3 regions of the Streptomyces sp. NPDC020884 genome follow, and region 1 is predicted to be linked to each of the others. Evidence: riboswitches for the same ligand, from Rfam matches in the RefSeq annotation. Region 1 holds a riboswitch; each other region holds the start of a gene.
What was found. Region 1 has a riboswitch for cobalamin ahead of ACH4UK_RS22150 (ABC transporter substrate-binding protein). Riboswitches for the same ligand answer to the same signal wherever they lie in the genome.
Positions count from the first base shown of each region.

Region 2: linked by a shared signal. The riboswitch ahead of ACH4UK_RS35925 (CbtB-domain containing protein) and the one ahead of ACH4UK_RS22150 (ABC transporter substrate-binding protein) in region 1 are both predicted to bind cobalamin.
Region 3: linked by a shared signal. The riboswitch ahead of metE (5-methyltetrahydropteroyltriglutamate--homocysteine S-methyltransferase) and the one ahead of ACH4UK_RS22150 (ABC transporter substrate-binding protein) in region 1 are both predicted to bind cobalamin.

Region 1 is NZ_JBIRRY010000007.1:132,481-137,745, reverse strand. Features, by position in the region: gene ACH4UK_RS22165 (PRC and DUF2382 domain-containing protein) at 1-736, shown strand, start outside; gene ACH4UK_RS22160 (ABC transporter ATP-binding protein) at 839-1,633, opposite strand; gene ACH4UK_RS22155 (FecCD family ABC transporter permease) at 1,630-2,682, opposite strand; gene ACH4UK_RS22150 (ABC transporter substrate-binding protein) at 2,772-3,818, opposite strand; cobalamin riboswitch at 3,878-4,065, opposite strand; gene ACH4UK_RS22145 (beta-ketoacyl-[acyl-carrier-protein] synthase family protein) at 4,263-5,265, opposite strand, start outside.
Region 2 is NZ_JBIRRY010000016.1:20,162-25,426, reverse strand. Features, by position in the region: gene ACH4UK_RS35945 (hypothetical protein) at 1-920, shown strand, start outside; gene ACH4UK_RS35940 (metallophosphoesterase family protein) at 1,080-2,060, shown strand; gene ACH4UK_RS35935 (4'-phosphopantetheinyl transferase) at 2,057-2,842, shown strand; gene ACH4UK_RS35930 (histidine phosphatase family protein) at 2,846-3,436, opposite strand; adenosylcobalamin (AdoCbl) riboswitch at 3,563-3,657, shown strand; gene ACH4UK_RS35925 (CbtB-domain containing protein) at 3,702-3,917, shown strand; gene ACH4UK_RS35920 (CbtA family protein) at 3,996-4,751, shown strand; gene ACH4UK_RS35915 (SDR family oxidoreductase) at 5,046-5,265, shown strand, end outside.
Region 3 is NZ_JBIRRY010000006.1:5,724-10,988, forward strand. Features, by position in the region: gene metE (5-methyltetrahydropteroyltriglutamate--homocysteine S-methyltransferase) at 25-2,349, opposite strand; cobalamin riboswitch at 2,515-2,730, opposite strand; gene ACH4UK_RS19460 (MFS transporter) at 2,762-4,156, opposite strand; gene ACH4UK_RS19465 (TetR/AcrR family transcriptional regulator) at 4,207-4,851, opposite strand; gene ACH4UK_RS19470 (hypothetical protein) at 5,130-5,265, shown strand, end outside.

The DNA of each region.
Region 1 (5,265 bases):
CTACGGCCTGACCAAGAAGTCCGGCACGCGCGGTGACAACCGGTCGGCCGGCATGGACGCGCCGACCGCCGCCGGAACCGGGGCGATGGGCGCCGCTGGCGCCGCAGGCGCCGCGGGTACGGCGCGTGGGACCGGAACGGCCCCCGGCGTCAAGGCGACCACCGCGGGAACGAGCGCCGGGGCGGCCGGCGCGGGAACGACGGGAGCGGGCATGGCAGGAGCAGGCAGCGGTACGGGCAGGCACCGCGACACGGACGCCTCCACCACGGCACGCCCGCTGGCGGGCGCCGGCGCGGGCACGAGCCGGGCGGCCGACATGAGCGGCAAGGAGGAGATGATCCGCTCCGAGGAGCAGCTGCACGTCGGCAAGGAGGAGTACGAGAGCGGCAAGGCGCGGCTGCACAAGTACGTGGTGACCGAGGAGGTCACCCGGACCGTGCCCGTGTCCCACGAAGAGGTCCGGGTGGTCCGCGAACCGCTCCGGCCCGGTGAGAAGACCACCGGGACCACGGACTTCGGCGAGCAGGACGTCGAGGTCACCCTGCACGCGGAGCGCGCCACCGTACGCAAGGAGGCCGTGCCGGTGGAGCGGGTCCGGCTGGAGACCAACCGGGTCACCGAGCAGAAGGAAGTCTCCGCCGAGATCCGCAAGGAGAAGATCGACTACGCGGACGGCAAGGACATGGACACCGGCAAGGATGCCGGTGGCGAGTTCGGCCAGGGGCGACGCCGCTGACCGCAGCACCTCAGGTGGCCGCACGGCCGCTCCCACGTCCTCGGCCGCCGGGCGGGCTCGTACTCCGAGTCCGCCCGGCGGGCTGTCCGGGGCCGTCCGCGGTCAGCGGCGCGGCAGGAACCGTACCGAGGGGCGTCCGTCCGGCCCGTCCGGGGTGACGACCGCCCGGACGCCGTAGACGTCCTCGATGAGCTCTTCGGTGATGACCTCGGCGGGGACGCCGCCGGCGACGACCCGGCCGGCCTTCATCACGGTGATCCGGTCGCAGAACATCGCGGCGAGGTTGAGGTCGTGCAGCGCGACGACGCTGGTGACGGGGAGTTCGGCGACCAGGGCGAGCAGGTCCAGCTGGTGCTGGATGTCGAGGTGGTTCGTCGGTTCGTCCAGGAGGAGTTCGCGGGGCTGCTGGGCCAGCGCGCGGGCGATCTGGACGCGTTGGCGTTCGCCTCCGGACAGGGTGTGCCAGGACTGCCCGGCCCGGTCCGTGAGCCCGGTGCGCCGCAGCGCCTCGGCGACGGCGTCCTCGTCGGTGCGGTCCGGGGCCGACCAGGCGCGCCGGTGCGGGATGCGGCCGAGGCGGACGACGTCCAGGACGCTGAGATCGACCTGGGTGACCGCGTGCTGGTCGACGACGGCGATCCGGCGGGCGACGGTGCGGCGGCCGAGGCCGGCGAGGTGGTCGCCGTCCAGGGTGACGACGCCGGTGGCCGGGGCGAGGAGTCCCGAGAGGATCCGCAGCAGGGTGGACTTGCCGGAGCCGTTGGGGCCGAGGAGTCCGACGGTGGAGCCGGGCGGCGGGGCGATGTCCACGCCGTCGAGGATGAGCCGCCCGCCCGCCTCCCGGCCGACCCGTTCGGCGCGCAGGCCCTCGGCGTCGGTGTGCGGCACAGGGCTCATGGCGTGCTCCGGGTGCGATACAGGACGAGGACGAAGGCGGGGACGCCGATCAGTGCGGTGACGACGCCGACCGGTACTTCCTGCGGGTCCAGGACGGTCCGGGCGAGGGTGTCGACCCACACCAGGAACACGGCCCCGGCGAGCGCGGTGACCGGAAGGAGCCGACGGTGTCCGGAGCCGGCGAGGGCCCTGGCCGCGTGCGGCAGGACCAGGCCGACGAAGCCGATCGCCCCGGCCGCGCTGACCAGGGCGGCGGTCAGCAGGGCGGTGGTGCACAGCAGCACGATCCGGGTGCGGGCGACGTTCACGCCGAGAGCGGCGGCGGCGTCCTGCCCGAAGGCGAAGGCGTCGAGCGTACGGGCGTGGGCCAGGCAGACGACCAGGCAGACGGCGAGGACGGCGGTGCACAGGACCACCTCGCTCCAGCCCACCCCGCTGAGCGAGCCGAGCAGCCAGAACAGCACCCCGCGGGTCTGTTCGGCGTCGGCGGAGGTCATCACGACGAAGGAGGTGAGGGCGGAGAAGAGCTGCATCGCGGCGACGCCGGAGAGGACGACCCGGTCGGTGCTGCCGCCGAGGGTGTGACTGAGCAGCAGCACCAGGGCGAAGGAGCAGATGGCCCCGGCGAAGGCCCCGGCCGACAGCGACACCGCTCCCCCGCCGACGCCGAGGACGACCACCACGACCGCCCCGGTCGAGGCTCCGGAGGAGACGCCGAGGACGAAGGGGTCGGCGAGCGGGTTGCGCAGCAGGGACTGCATCACCGTGCCGCACACCGCGAGCCCCGCGCCGCACACGGCGGCGAGGAGGGTGCGGGGCATCCGGAGGTTCCAGATGATGCCGTCCCGGATCGGGCTGAGGTCCGAGGCGCCGAACCCGAGGTGGGCGGCGACGGCGGACCAGACGTCGGGGACGGAGATCCGGGCGGGCCCGATGGTCACGGCGACGGCGACGGAGAGCAGCAGGAGCAGCACCCCGCCGGCCCACAGGAGCACGGCGAGCGGACCGCCGCCGCGCACCGGGCCCGACGGCACGGAAGGCGGCGGCACCGGCCCGTCCGCGGCCTCCTTGACCGCCCGGCCCCCGGTCTCCCGCACCGGCCCGTTCCCGGCCTCCTTCGCCTCCCGGTTCGCGCCGTTCACCCCGCGAGCCCGAAGTCGCGCAGCCCGGCCGCGACGCGCTCCAGTCCCTCGACCGTCCGGATGGTGGGGTTCATGGCCTGACCGCTGAGCAGCACGTAACGGCGGTTCCTGACCGCGTCCATCGTCCGGGTGACCGGGTTGGACTCCAGGAACTCGATCTTCTTCGCGGCGCTCTCGGCGGTCTGCGTCGTGCGGCTCAGGTCGCCGATGACGAGGACGTCGGGGTTGCGGTCGGCGACGGTCTCCCAGCTGATCTGGGGCCATTCGTCGTGGGTGTCGTCGAAGACGTTCTTCGCGCCGAGTTCCTTGGTGATGACGCCGGGGGCGCCGCAACAGCCCGCGAGATAGGGGGCCTTGGAGTCGGAGAACCAGTAGAGGAGGGACGCGCCGGAGGCGTCGACGCTGTCGGTGGCCCCGGCCACCCGCGCCCGGAGCTTCCCCACCAGGGCGTCACCGCGCTCGGGGACGCCGAACACCTGGGCCAGTTCGCGGACTTCGGTGTAGACGCTGTCCATCGTCAGCGGCGCGGTACGGGCTCCGTCGCCGCCGCCGCTGTTGTCCTTGCCGGTGCAGTCGGCGGGCGAGATGTACGTGGGGACGCCGAGCTTCTCGAACTGTTCGCGCGGGGCGACGCCGCCCTTGGCGAGGGTCGAGGCGAAGGAGGCGGTGAGGAGGTCGGGCTCCTTGTCGAGAACCTTCTCCGAGGAGGGGCGGTTCTCCGATATCCGCTCGACGCCGGCGTTGGCCTTCTCCAGGCCCTTCATGATCGGGTCGCTCCAGGTGGCGGTGCCGGCGAGCCGGTCGGCCAGCCCGAGCGAGAGGAGGATCTCGGTCGACCCCTGGTCGACGGAGACGGCCCGCCGGGGCGGGGCCTTCACCGTGACGGTGCGCCCGCAGTTCTCGAGGGTGAGCGGGAAGCCCTCGGCCCGGTCGCCCGGGGCGGTCCCGGCGCTCCCGCCCCCGCCGCAGGCGGTCAGCAGGAGGAGTCCCGCCGCGAGCAGGGCGGCGGTGCGTATCGGGGCGGGGGTGTCCGTGGGCAGCACGAAGGACCTCGGTGTCTCTGGGCCCAGCCGCGGAGCCCGTCGTACGGTTCCCGTGCCCCGGTGCGGGCGCGGGCGCCAGCAGGTCTTCGGACTCGGGTTCGTCCGGGCGGGACGCCTTCCCGGAGCACGCGTGTGCTCCAGTGGCCGTGGCCCCGCCCGTCCCCCTCACCGCTGCGCGTCAGTTCCGGTTTCGCACCGGATTCCCTGACCCCGTCGCTGGGGTTCGACTGGCCCCGGCAAGCTATCACGCACCTTCCCGCAGATCAGCGGCGGTGCGGTGGGTCGCTGTGCGCGGGGCCGGTACGGCGCGGGATCGGCCCGCCGCACCGGCCCCGCGGATTCCGCCCGGCGTTGCGGAGCCCGGGGTTGCGGGCCCGGGGTTACGGAGCCTGAGCGTTACTGAACCTGCGGGTCAGGAGGCTTGAGGGGTACGGGGCCTGCGGGTTACGGGGCCTGAAGGGCGATCACCGCGTTGTGGCCGCCGAAGCCGAAGGAGTGGCTGACGGCCCGGCGCACCGGGACCGCGCGCGGGACCTTGGTGACGCAGTCGATGTCGAACCCGGGCGCGGGGGCGTCCAGATTCGCGATCGGGGGCACGATCCCGTGCTGGAGGGTCAGGATCGTCAGGCCGGCCTCGATGGCGCCGGCCGCCCCCATGCAGTGGCCCAGTACGCCCTTGGGGGCGGTGACGGGCGGCCGGTGCGGGTAGGCCCGGCCGATGAGGGCTGCTTCGGTGGCGTCGTTCAGGGGGGTCGACGTCCCGTGCGCGTTGACGTGGTCGACGTCCTCGGCCCCCCAGCCCGCGTCGCGCAGCGCGGCGTCGACGGCTGCCCGTGCGACCTCCCCCGAGGGGTGGGGGCTGGTGGGGTGGTGGGCGTCGGTGGTGGCGCCCGTGCCCGCGATCAGCGCCCGGGGGGCGGCACCTCTGGCGCGGGCGTCCTCGGCCCGTTCCAGGACCATGACGGCCGCGCCCTCGCCCATGACGATCCCGGCCCGGTCGGCGGCGAAGGGGCGGCAGAGGCGGGCGGGGTCGCCGTCCCGCAGCGCTGCCGCGCCCGAGCGGGCGAAGCCGGTCATGGCGACCGGGAACACGATCGACTCGGTGGCCCCGGCGATGGCGATGTCGCACTGGCCCAGCGTCAGCATGTCCCGGGCCACCGACAGCGCGGTCACCCCGGACGAACAGGCCGTGCAGGGGGCCAGGCTGGGCCCTGTGGCCTTCATCCGGATGGCGATCTCGGCCGCGGGCATGTTCGGGATGGTCAGCAGGATGGCCGCGGGCGAGGTGGCCTCGGGGCCGCGCCGCTCCAGGGCGACGGCCTGTTCGGTGAGTCCGGCGGATCCTCCGCTGCTGGTGCCGACCACGACGGCGACCCGGGCGCCGTCCCAGTGCTCGGGGTCGAGCCCGGCGTCGGCGACCGCCTCCCGGGCGGCCAGGACGGCGAAC
Region 2 (5,265 bases), on a different contig from region 1:
TGCCGCCCGTCCTCGGCCCGTCCGCGCCACGCCCGTGCCTGGGCAGCAGCCGGCTGTGCGAACTGCGGTACGACGAAGTCGCCTACCTCACCTCGCACAACGCCATGTCCACCACCGCCGACCGCTTCATCGGGCCGCTCCAGGACCCCGACATCACCACCCAGCTCAACACCGGCGTCCGGGCCCTCCAGCTCGACACGTACCGCTGGGAGAGCCCGCAGGACATCGCCGAACGCCTCGACGCTCCCGAGTTCACCCCGGAGCAGCGGCGGCTGATCTCCGGAGCGATCGACAAGGCCAACCCGCCGCGCGAAGGTCTGTGGCTCTGCCACGGCGTCTGCCGCGCCGGGGCCATCGAACTGGTCCCGGCCCTGGAGGACATCGGCGACTGGCTGCGCGCGCACCCCAACGAGATCGTGACACTCATCGTCCAGGACGACATCAGCCCCGAGGACACCGAGGAGGCGTTCCGCGCCGCCGGCCTGGACGAGCTTCTGCACACCCCGTCGGCGGACCCGGACGCCCCGTGGCCCACCCTGGAGGAGATCATCGACAGCGGCCGCCGACTGGTGGTGTTCGCCGAGAAGGCCGATGGTCCGGCCCCCTGGTACCGCAACTTCTACCGGTACGGGATGGAGACCCCGTTCGCCTTTCGGAGCCCCTCCGACATGACGTGCGCGCCCCACCGGGGCGGCACCGGGAAACAGCTCTTCCTGCTCAACCACTTCATCACGAACGCGGGCGGCAGCCGGCTGGACGCGGGCCGCGTCAACGCCCGCGACCATCTCCTGGAGCGGACCGGGGCCTGCGAGGCGGAGCGTGGCAGCCCGGTCAACTTCATCGCCGTCGACTACACGACGGTCGGCGACGCGCTCGGCGCGGTGAACGAGCTGAACTCCCGCCGGGCGGAAGGCGGCTGACGACACGCCCCGGCCGGAGGCAGCTCTGCTCCGGCGACGCGTCCGCCATCCGAAACCCCGGGGGAGCCGCGCGGGGAGCGTGAGAGGCTACGTACCCAGAGGCTCCCCACCGTGCGGACGGAGCCGGACGACTGCCCACAGATCGGGAATCAGCTGCCCATGACTCCTTCGAGCGACTCCGCACCGCACGGTGCTCCCGCCGCCGTTCCGTCCCCCGGCGACGGGCCCCGAAAGCCGGGCACGGGCCGCCTGCTGGCCGTGAGCGACCTGCACGCGGCGGTGAGCGACAACCGGCCGATCGTGGAGTCCCTGCACCCGACGTCCGACGCGGACTGGCTGATCGTCGCGGGCGATGTGGCGGAGCGCCCCGAGGACATCCGGTGGGCGCTCGCACTCCTCGCGGAACGCTTCGCCCATGTGATCTGGACCCCCGGCAACCACGAGTTGTGGACTGTGGCGAAGGATCCGGTCCAACTGCGCGGCCAGGCCCGCTACGACCACCTCGTCGAGCTGTGCCGGGACCTCGGAGTGACGACTCCGGAAGACCCCTTCCCGCTCTGGCCGGGCCCCGAAGGACCGGTGGCGATCGCGCCGCTCTTCCTCCTGTACGACTACACCTTCCGCGCCCCGGGAACGCACACGAAGGAGGAGTCGCTCGCCGTCGCGCACAAGTCCGGCATCGTCTGCAACGACGAGTACCTCCTCCATCCGGACCCCTATCCGACCCGGGACGACTGGTGCCGTGACCGGGTCGCCACGACCGTACGCCGGCTCGAGGAGCACGACCCCGAGATACCCCTCGTCCTCGTCGGGCACTGGCCGCTCGTCCGGGAGCCCACGTCGGTGATGTGGTACCCGGAGTTCGCGCAGTGGTGCGGCACCGAACTGACCGCCGACTGGCACCGCCGCTTCAACGTCACCGCCGTCGTCTACGGCCACCTCCACATCCCCCGTACGACCTGGTACGACGGGGTGCGCTTCGAGGAGGTCTCCATCGGCTACCCCAGGGAATGGCGCGAGAGGGGACACCCGCGCGGCCTGCTGCGGCAGATCCTTCCCTACGAGGGCGCACCCGCCCCACCGGCCGGGACCGGCGCCGAACCGTCCGCACGGCGGCGTACCCCCGGAGGCTCCTCGTGATCGAGCGGCTGCTGCCCGCCGACGTCTCCTGCGCGGCCACCCGCGCCGAGAGCGTCCCGGACGCACCCCTCTTCCCCGAGGAGGAGGCACTGATCGCCAAGAGCGTGGCCAAACGAAGAAACGACTTCGCGACGGCCCGCGCCTGCGCCCGGCGCGCGATGGCCGGACTCGGACTGCCGCCCGTGGCCGTGCTCCACGGCTATCGGGGCAGGCCGCTGTGGCCCGAGGGAATCGTCGGCAGTCTCACCCACTGCGACGGGTACCGGGCGGCGGCGCTGGCCCGTGCGACGGACGTGCTGTCGCTCGGCATCGACGCGGAACCGCACGCCCCGCTCCCCACCGGCGTACGGGAGTTGGTGACGCTGCCCGCCGAGCGCGAGCGGATCGGCCCGGCTCTTCCTGAAGGCGCGGACGAAATCCACTGGGACCGTGTCCTGTTCAGTGCCAAGGAGAGCGTCTTCAAGGCCTGGTATCCGGTGACCGGCCTCGAACTCGACTTCACCCAGGCGGAGCTGACCTTCCAGCGGACGCATGCGCCCGCTGTTCCTGCTCCCCTCTCTCCTCCTCCCTCTTCTCCTTCTCCTTCGGCGGCGGCTGCTGCTGCTGCGGGAGAGGGAACCGGGTCCGTGGATCGCACCGCCGCGGGCACCTTCACCGCCCGTCTGCTGCTCACGGACCCGGCCCTGCCGACGACGCTTCACGGGAGTTGGCGGATCGAGGACGGCATCGTCGCCACCGCCGTGCTGGTCCGGCCCGACTGGCGGGCGAGCGGCACGTCCTGATGTTCAGCCGGCCGGGGGAGCGGTCAGCGGGCGGCCCAGCCCCACGTTCCACCGGCCAGCCCGCCCGCTGAGTTCGGTCAGCGTCAGCGGGGCGACGTCCAGCCGCCAGAACGCCTCCGCGGGCAGCCGCAGTCCGTGGACGACCGCCGCCCGGACGACGGCGACCTCGGCCACGGCCAGGGAGCTCGCACCGGGTGCGTCCGGTCCGCCCAGGGAGTCCAGCCATCCGCCGACCCTCCCGACCAGGTCCCGCAGCGACTCGCCGCCGTGCGGAGCCGCCGAGGGGTCGCCGAGCCAGGCGGCCACCTGCTCGGGTTCGGCGGCGGCCACGTCGTCGAGACGGCGGCCCGCCCAGCGCGCCAGGTCCCAGCCGGCCAGGGCCGGTTCGGCCCGTGCCGCCAGGCCGAGTGCCTCGCTGGTCTCGCGGCACCGCACGGAGGGGCCGCAGAGTACGAGGTCGCGTCTCGGCACCGCGTCGGCCGCCGCCCGCGCGCGCTCCCGGCCGGACCGGTCCAAAGGAGCGTCGCCGTCGAAACGGGCCTCCCGCAGGCCCGCGTTCATCGCCGGTGAGATCAACATCACCCGTGCTGTCATGTCCCTGCCTTAACTCGCTCACCATGGGCCCCACAGCCCTTTCGTCCCAAGGGATCCGTGCTCTGCGGCTCCGCAGATTGGACCATGGCGGCGGCTGAGTACAGGCGGTATGGTCACGTCGACCATGACGAAGGTGTGACGGAAGCCCGGTGAGAATCCGGCACGGTCGCGCCACTGTGAACCCGCACCTGTGCGGGGAAGTCAGACCCGGCACCTTCGTCCGAGGCACCACAACAGGGACGCGTGTTCCCACAGGAGGTCCGCCGTGGCACAGTCCGCCGCTCCCGCAACGGAAGCGTCTGCGATCACCCCGATCTCGGCGAAGGCCCTAGCCCCTTGGGCGGTCTTCTTCGGCATTCTCATGCTCGTCCTGCTGTACTTCGTCGGCGCCGAACAGGGCGCCACCGCGCTCATCTCGGGCGAAGGCGTCCACGAGTGGGTCCACGACGGCCGTCACCTGCTCGGTTTCCCCTGCCACTGAGGTTCCCGAGGCGCCCGAGGCGCCTCAGGGGCCAGGCAATCAGCGGACACGGGAAGCAAGAGAAATCAGGGAACCATCGTGAACTCCATATCTGTCAGAGCTCTGCTCGTGCGCGGCATGCTCGCGGGCCTGATCGCGGGAGCGCTCGCGCTCGCCGTCGCCTATTTCCTCGGTGAGTCCCAGGTGGACGCGGCCATCGCCCTCGAAGAGGCCCACAGCCACGACCACGGCGGCGGTGAGGAGCTGGTCAGCCGCACCATGCAGGCCACCGGCGGACTCGCCACCGGCGTTTTGGTCTTCGGCGTCGCCGTGGGCGGGATCGCCGCCCTGGTGTTCTGCTACGCGCTGGGCCGCATCGGCGACTTCGGCCCCCGGGCCACGGCCGCGCTGATCGCGGGCGCCGCCCTGCTCACGGTCTACGTCGTGCCGTTCCTGAAGTACCCGGCCAACCCGCCTGCCGTCGGCAATCCCGACACCATCGGCAAGCGCACCACTCTGTTCTTCCTCATGGTCGCCCTCAGCGTGCTGCTCGCCGTCGCCGCCGTCATCATCGGCAGGCGGCTCGCACCACGGCTGGGCAACTGGAACGCGACCATCGCGGCCGCCGCCGGCTTCGTCCTGCTGATCGGCCTCGCCTACGCCTTCCTGCCGTCCTTCGACGAGGTGGGCAAGGACTTCCCGGCCGGCCTGCTGTGGGAGTTCCGGCTCTCGACGCTGGCGGTCCAGGCGACGCTGTGGAGCGCCTTCGGCCTGATCTTCGGCTACCTCACCGAACGGCATCTGACGCCTGCCGCCCGTGCCGGGACGCCCCGTGCCGCGAGTGCGGTGAACTGAGCCGGTCCCGAAGGCCCGCGCCCGCGCCCACGCACCATCTGCACAGACGCACAGACGCACAGACGCACAGACGCACAGACGCACAGACACAGATGACTGAACCCCGCCGGGACGCATCCGGCGGGGTTCAGGCGTCTCTGCGTCTGTGCAGGTGAGGGGATGACGAAAGTCGGGTAGCAGTGCTCACTAGCATCGCTACGTTTTGGGGTAGCGATGCTAACCACATCATGTTAGCGTTGTTGATGTCGGGTTTCACGGAGTCGCCGCGACCCCCTGTCGCCAGGAGTGCATGTCATGACCGAACAGTCCGCATCGACATCGACCGAGCAGTCCCCCCGCACCGGTGACACCCCCCGACGGGTGGCCGTGGTCACCGGGGGATCCCGGGGCATCGGCCGCGAGAGCGCGGAGCGGCTGGCCGCCGACGGCTTCGCCGTCGTCGTCAACTACGCGGGCAACCGGACCGAGGCGGAGGCCGCCGTCGCCGCCATCACCGCCGCGGGCGGCGAGGCCT
Region 3 (5,265 bases), on a different contig from region 1:
GGCCGCTCCCGCACCAGGCCCGGATCACACCGCGTCGGTGGGCAGCTCCGCGCGGATCTCCCGGGCGGCGGCGACCAGGTTCTCCAGGGAGGTCCGGGTCTCGGGCCAGCCCCGGGTCTTGAGTCCGCAGTCGGGGTTCACCCACAGCCGCTCGGCCGGGATGGCCTCAAGTCCCTTGCGCAGAAGGGCCGCCGCCTCCTTCGTGCTGGGGATGCGCGGGGAGTGGATGTCGTAGACGCCGGGTCCGGCCTCACGGGGGTAGCCGTGGGCGGCCAGTTCGCGGGCGACCTGCATATGGGAGCGGGCGGCCTCCAGGCTGATGACGTCGGCGTCGAGGTCGTCGATGGCCTGGACGATGTCGCCGAACTCCGCGTAGCACATGTGGGTATGGATCTGGGTGTCCGGCCGCACGCCCGCGGTGGCGAGCCGGAAGGACTCCGTGGCCCACTCCAGGTACGCGGCATGCTCGGCGGCCCGCAGCGGGAGCGTCTCGCGCAGCGCGGGCTCGTCGACCTGGATCACCGAAGTGCCGTTCGCCTCCAGGTCGTTCACCTCGTCGCGCAGGGCGAGGGCCACCTGGCGGGCGGTGTCCCCGAGCGGCTGGTCGTCGCGGACGAAGGACCAGGCGAGCATGGTGACCGGTCCGGTGAGCATGCCCTTAACGGGGCGCTCGGTCAGCGACTGCGCGTACGCGGTCCAGCGCACCGTCATCGGCTCGGGGCGCGAGATGTCGCCCGCCAGGACCGGCGGGCGGACGTAGCGGGTGCCGTAGGACTGCACCCAGCCGTGCCGGGTGGCGAGGTATCCGGTGAGCTGCTCGGCGAAGTACTGCACCATGTCGTTGCGTTCGGGCTCGCCGTGCACCAGGACGTCGAGCCCCGCCTTCTCCTGGAAGGAGAGGACCTCGCGGATCTCGTCCTTGATGCGCTCCTCGTACCCGGCCTCGTCGATCCGCCCGGCCCGCAGGTCCGCGCGTGCGGTGCGCAGTTCGGTGGTCTGCGGGAACGAGCCGATGGTGGTCGTCGGCAGCAGCGGCAGCCCGAGGTGGGCGCGCTGGGCGGCGGAGCGCTCGGTGTACGGCTGCGAGCGGCGGCCGTCGGCGTCGGTGACGGCCGCCGTACGGGCGCGCACGGCCGGGTCGTGCGTGAGCGCCGCACCGGAGCGGGAGGCCAGGTCGGCCCGGTTGGCGGCGAGTTCGGCGGCGATCGTGTCGGTGCCGCCGGCCAGCCCGCGGGCCAGGACGACGATCTCCTCGGTCTTCTGCCGGGCGAAGGCGAGCCAGCGGGCGATCTGGGGGGCGATGTCGCGCTCGGCGTCCGCGTCCAGCGGGACGTGCAGCAGCGAGGAGGAGGCGCTGACGTCGACCCGGTCGGCGAGGCCGAGGAGCGTGCCGAGGGTGGCGAGCGACTTCTCGTAGTCGTTGATCCAGATGTTGCGGCCGTTGACGACCCCGGCGACCAGCCGCTTGCCGGGCAGTCCGCCGGCCGCGGCGAGGTCGGCGAGGTTGGCCGCGCCGGATTCGGTGAAGTCGAGGGCGAGCCCCTCGACGGGGGCCTTGGCCAGGACCGGCAGCGCTTCGCCGAGCCGCCCGAAGTAGGAGGCGACCAGCAGTCGGGGCCGGTCGGTCAGGCCGCCGAGCTCGCGGTAGGCGCGGGCGGCGGCGTTCAGTTCGGCCGGAGTGCGGTCCTGGACCAGGGCCGGCTCATCGAGCTGCACCCAGTCGGCGCCCGCCGCACGCAGGTCGGCAAGGACCTCGGCGTACACGGGAAGGAGCCGGTCCAGCAGGGTCAGCGGCTCGAAGTCGGCGGCCACACCGGGCGCCGCCTTGGCGAGCAGGAGGTAGGTGACGGGTCCGACGAGCACCGGGCGGGGGGTGTGGCCGAGCGCGAGGGCTTCCCCGAACTCCGCGACCTGCTTGGCGGAGTCGGCGGCGAACACCGTGTCCGGTCCCAACTCGGGTACCAGGTAGTGATAGTTGGTGTCGAACCACTTCGTCATCTCCAGCGGAGCGACGTCCTGCGTGCCGCGGGCCATGGCGAAGTAGCCGTCGAGGGCGTCGGCGCGGACCGCGTCACGGTGCCGTTCGGGGACGGCGCCGACCATGACGCTGGTGTCCAGGACATGGTCGTAGTACGAGAAGTCTCCGGTCGGCACTTCGTGGACTCCGGCCCCGGCGAGCTGCTGCCAGGTTCCCCTGCGCAGTTCGGCGGCGGTCCGCCGGAGGGTGTCCGCGTCGACGCGGCCCTTCCAGTAGCCCTCGATGGCCTTCTTCAGTTCACGGTTGCGTCCCTGTCGGGGGTAGCCGTAAACGGTGGCCCGTGCTGCCGCGGCTGCGGGCTTCGCTGTCACGTGACTCTCCTTCGCGAGCGTGTCTGCGGGGGCAGATCCCGGGACGGGACGCGGACGCGAAGGGACGACGCGTCGGGCGGACACCGGGACACGGAGAACCGTGTCCGTCCACCTGACGGTTACGCCGACCCGCCCACGAGGTCACCGGGATCTCCGCACGCGAACGGTCGCGTGCGGACAGCGGGCAGGTCTTCGGACTCGCGGGCGCGTCTGCCGGGGCAGACACCTACTGGCCGTCGCTTCCCAGACCCGGCCGGGCCCAGTGCGTATGACGGCGGTCGTTCCCACTCACCGCTGCGGGGCAGTCCCGGATTCCCACCGGGTTCCCTCTTACGACACCCTGTCTGGCGGACAGGACGAACCAGCTGCGCCGGTCAGCCTAAGGGGGCGACCGCCGGGCGCACACCGTTGTTCACACTTCGGACGGTGATGTGGGACACGAGTCCGCCGCCCGCGGCCGTCGGCGGTCCGCGTCCCGCGGCGGTCCGGCGCGGCGCGCCGCGCCCGGCAGCAGCGCCGCGGGCAGCAGCGCGAGCGCGGCCGTCGCGGCGAGCACCAGGAGCGCCGTCCCCATCGGCCCCTGCCACTGCTGCGCCGGCCCGCCCCGGGCCGCGGGCAGCAGACCGGCGGCGACGGCGATGCCGAGGACGGGGCCGATGTTCACGGCGGTCTGCTTGAGGCCGCCCACCACTCCGGCGTATCCGGGCGGTGCGTCGCCGACCACCGTCCCGGTGGCCGTGACCATCACCGTGGCGTACCCGGCGCCCAGCAGCGCGAAGGCCGCGCCCATCGCCACCGGGCCGGTGCCGGTGTCCGTCCGGGCCAGCCAGCCGATCCCCAGGACCACCAGCAGCGTGCCGCCGAGCGCGGTGGTCCTGGCGCCGAGTCCGCGCAGCGCGAACCCGGCGAGGGGCGCGCCGACGACCATCAGCGCCGTCAACGGCCACGCGCGCAGGGCGCTGTCGAGCGGGTCGAGGCCCACGGCGTTCTGGAGGAAGTACGTGCTGACGAACAGGGCGCCGAACATGCCGGTCGTGGTGCACAGCAGCATCGCCAGCGAAGCGGTGACCGGTACCGACCGTGCGACCGCCGCCGGTATCAGCGGATGGCGGCTGCGGCGTTCGTGGCGGACGAGGACGGCCGCGACAACGGCCGAGCAGACCAGCCCCGCCAGCGTACGGCGGCCGGCCCAGCCGTGGCGTTCGACCTCGGCGAGCGCGTTCACCAGCAGGGCGAGCGCGGCCGCGAGCAGCAGGGCCCCGCCGGCCTCCAGGCGGCGCGACGCGCTCCGGCCCGCATGCTCGGGGACGCGGGCCGCCAGACAGAACAGGCCGATCAGGAGCGCGACGGGCACGTTGATGACGAAGACGGACCGCCAGCCGAGGTGCGCCACCAGGAAGCCGCCGAGCAGTGGACCGGTGGCGGCGGCCACCCCGATGGCGCTGGTCCGCAGGGCGACCGGCAGCCCGAGCCGGTCCGGTGGGTAGACCTGGCGGAGCAGCTCCAGCGTCGCCGGCTGGAGCAGGGCCCCGAACACTCCCTGTACGGCGCGCAGCGCGATGACCCAGCCGACCGAGGGTGCGACGGCGATGCCGGCGGACGCCGCCCCGAAGCCGAGGGAGCCGATCATGAGCAGCCGGGTGTGGCCGTAGCGGTCGCCCAGCCGCCCGGCGAGAACGAGAAGTCCCGCCACCGCGAGGAGGTATGCCGTGCTCGTCCACTGCACCTGGGCCAGGGTCGCGGAGAGATCACGCTGCAGCGTGGGCTGGGCCACGATGAGGACGGAGCCGTCGAGCGCGACGATCATCGCCCCGGCGACACTGCCCGCGAGGGCGAGCCGGGGCCGGACGGCCGCGGTCACGGGTTCGCCGGTCCGAGGTGGGCCTCGACGGTCCGGGCGATCAGGGGTGCGAGGCTCGCGTGGGCGTGCTCGTCGCCCGGCGAGGGGGCGTCGAGGGTGAGGGAGAGACTCCCCCAGCTCCACAGTTGGGCGATGCCGTGGACGTTCGCCCAGAAGACGGCGGCCACGGCGTCCGGGGCGTCCCCGGGGCCGAGGGGCGATTCCCGGGCGGCGTCCTGGCGGTGGCGGGCGACCAGGGCGACGACGGACGCGAACAGCGGGAGCGTCTTCTCCCGCAGCCGGGGCCGCCCGTCGGCCTCGTCGCCGCCGTCCAGCAGGTCGTGGCGGAACATCAGCTCGAACATCGGGCGGTGCTCGACGGCGAATCCGACATAGGCGTCGGCGAGGCGGCTCAGCTGCGCGCGCGGCTCGCCGTCCGGCTGGAGGGCCGTGTCGAGCCGGTCCTTCAGCGCGTCGAATCCGCGCCCGGCGACGGCGGAGAGCAGGGAGCGGTGGGTGGGGAAATGGCGGCGCGGGGCGCCGTGCGAGACGCCGGCCCGCCGGGCGATCTCCCGCAGCCCCAACGCCGCGATCCCCTCGGTCTCCAGCATCTCGACGCCGACGTCCACCAGCCGTTCCCGCAAGGGGGATTCGTCTTCCATGAGGATTTTCTAGCACCGCGAAGTAGACAGTGTCTACTCATCATGCGGCCCGGGTCGGGCACGGACGCGGGCACGGGCGTTCCACGCCCGTTCTGCTGTTCGTCACGCACTTCCTGATTTCCGGTCAGGTCGCTGACCTCGACTGTGTGGAGGCAGTGACCCAGCTGTAACCGAATGGCGTAGAGAACGCGGAACCACGGAGCGTCACAAGCCGTTCTTCTTCCCACTACACGGCCGCCGACCCGCGGCGAGCCGACCGAGGAAAGGGACAACGCCGTATGAAGAAGACAGTCGGGTGGGCCCAGGACGGCGACGACTGGACGATCACCGTGAACGGCACGCTGTATCGCGCGACCGAGCGGCCGGCGGACGGCCGGGTGTACGACTACCTGGTGCGGGGCGACGACCTGACCG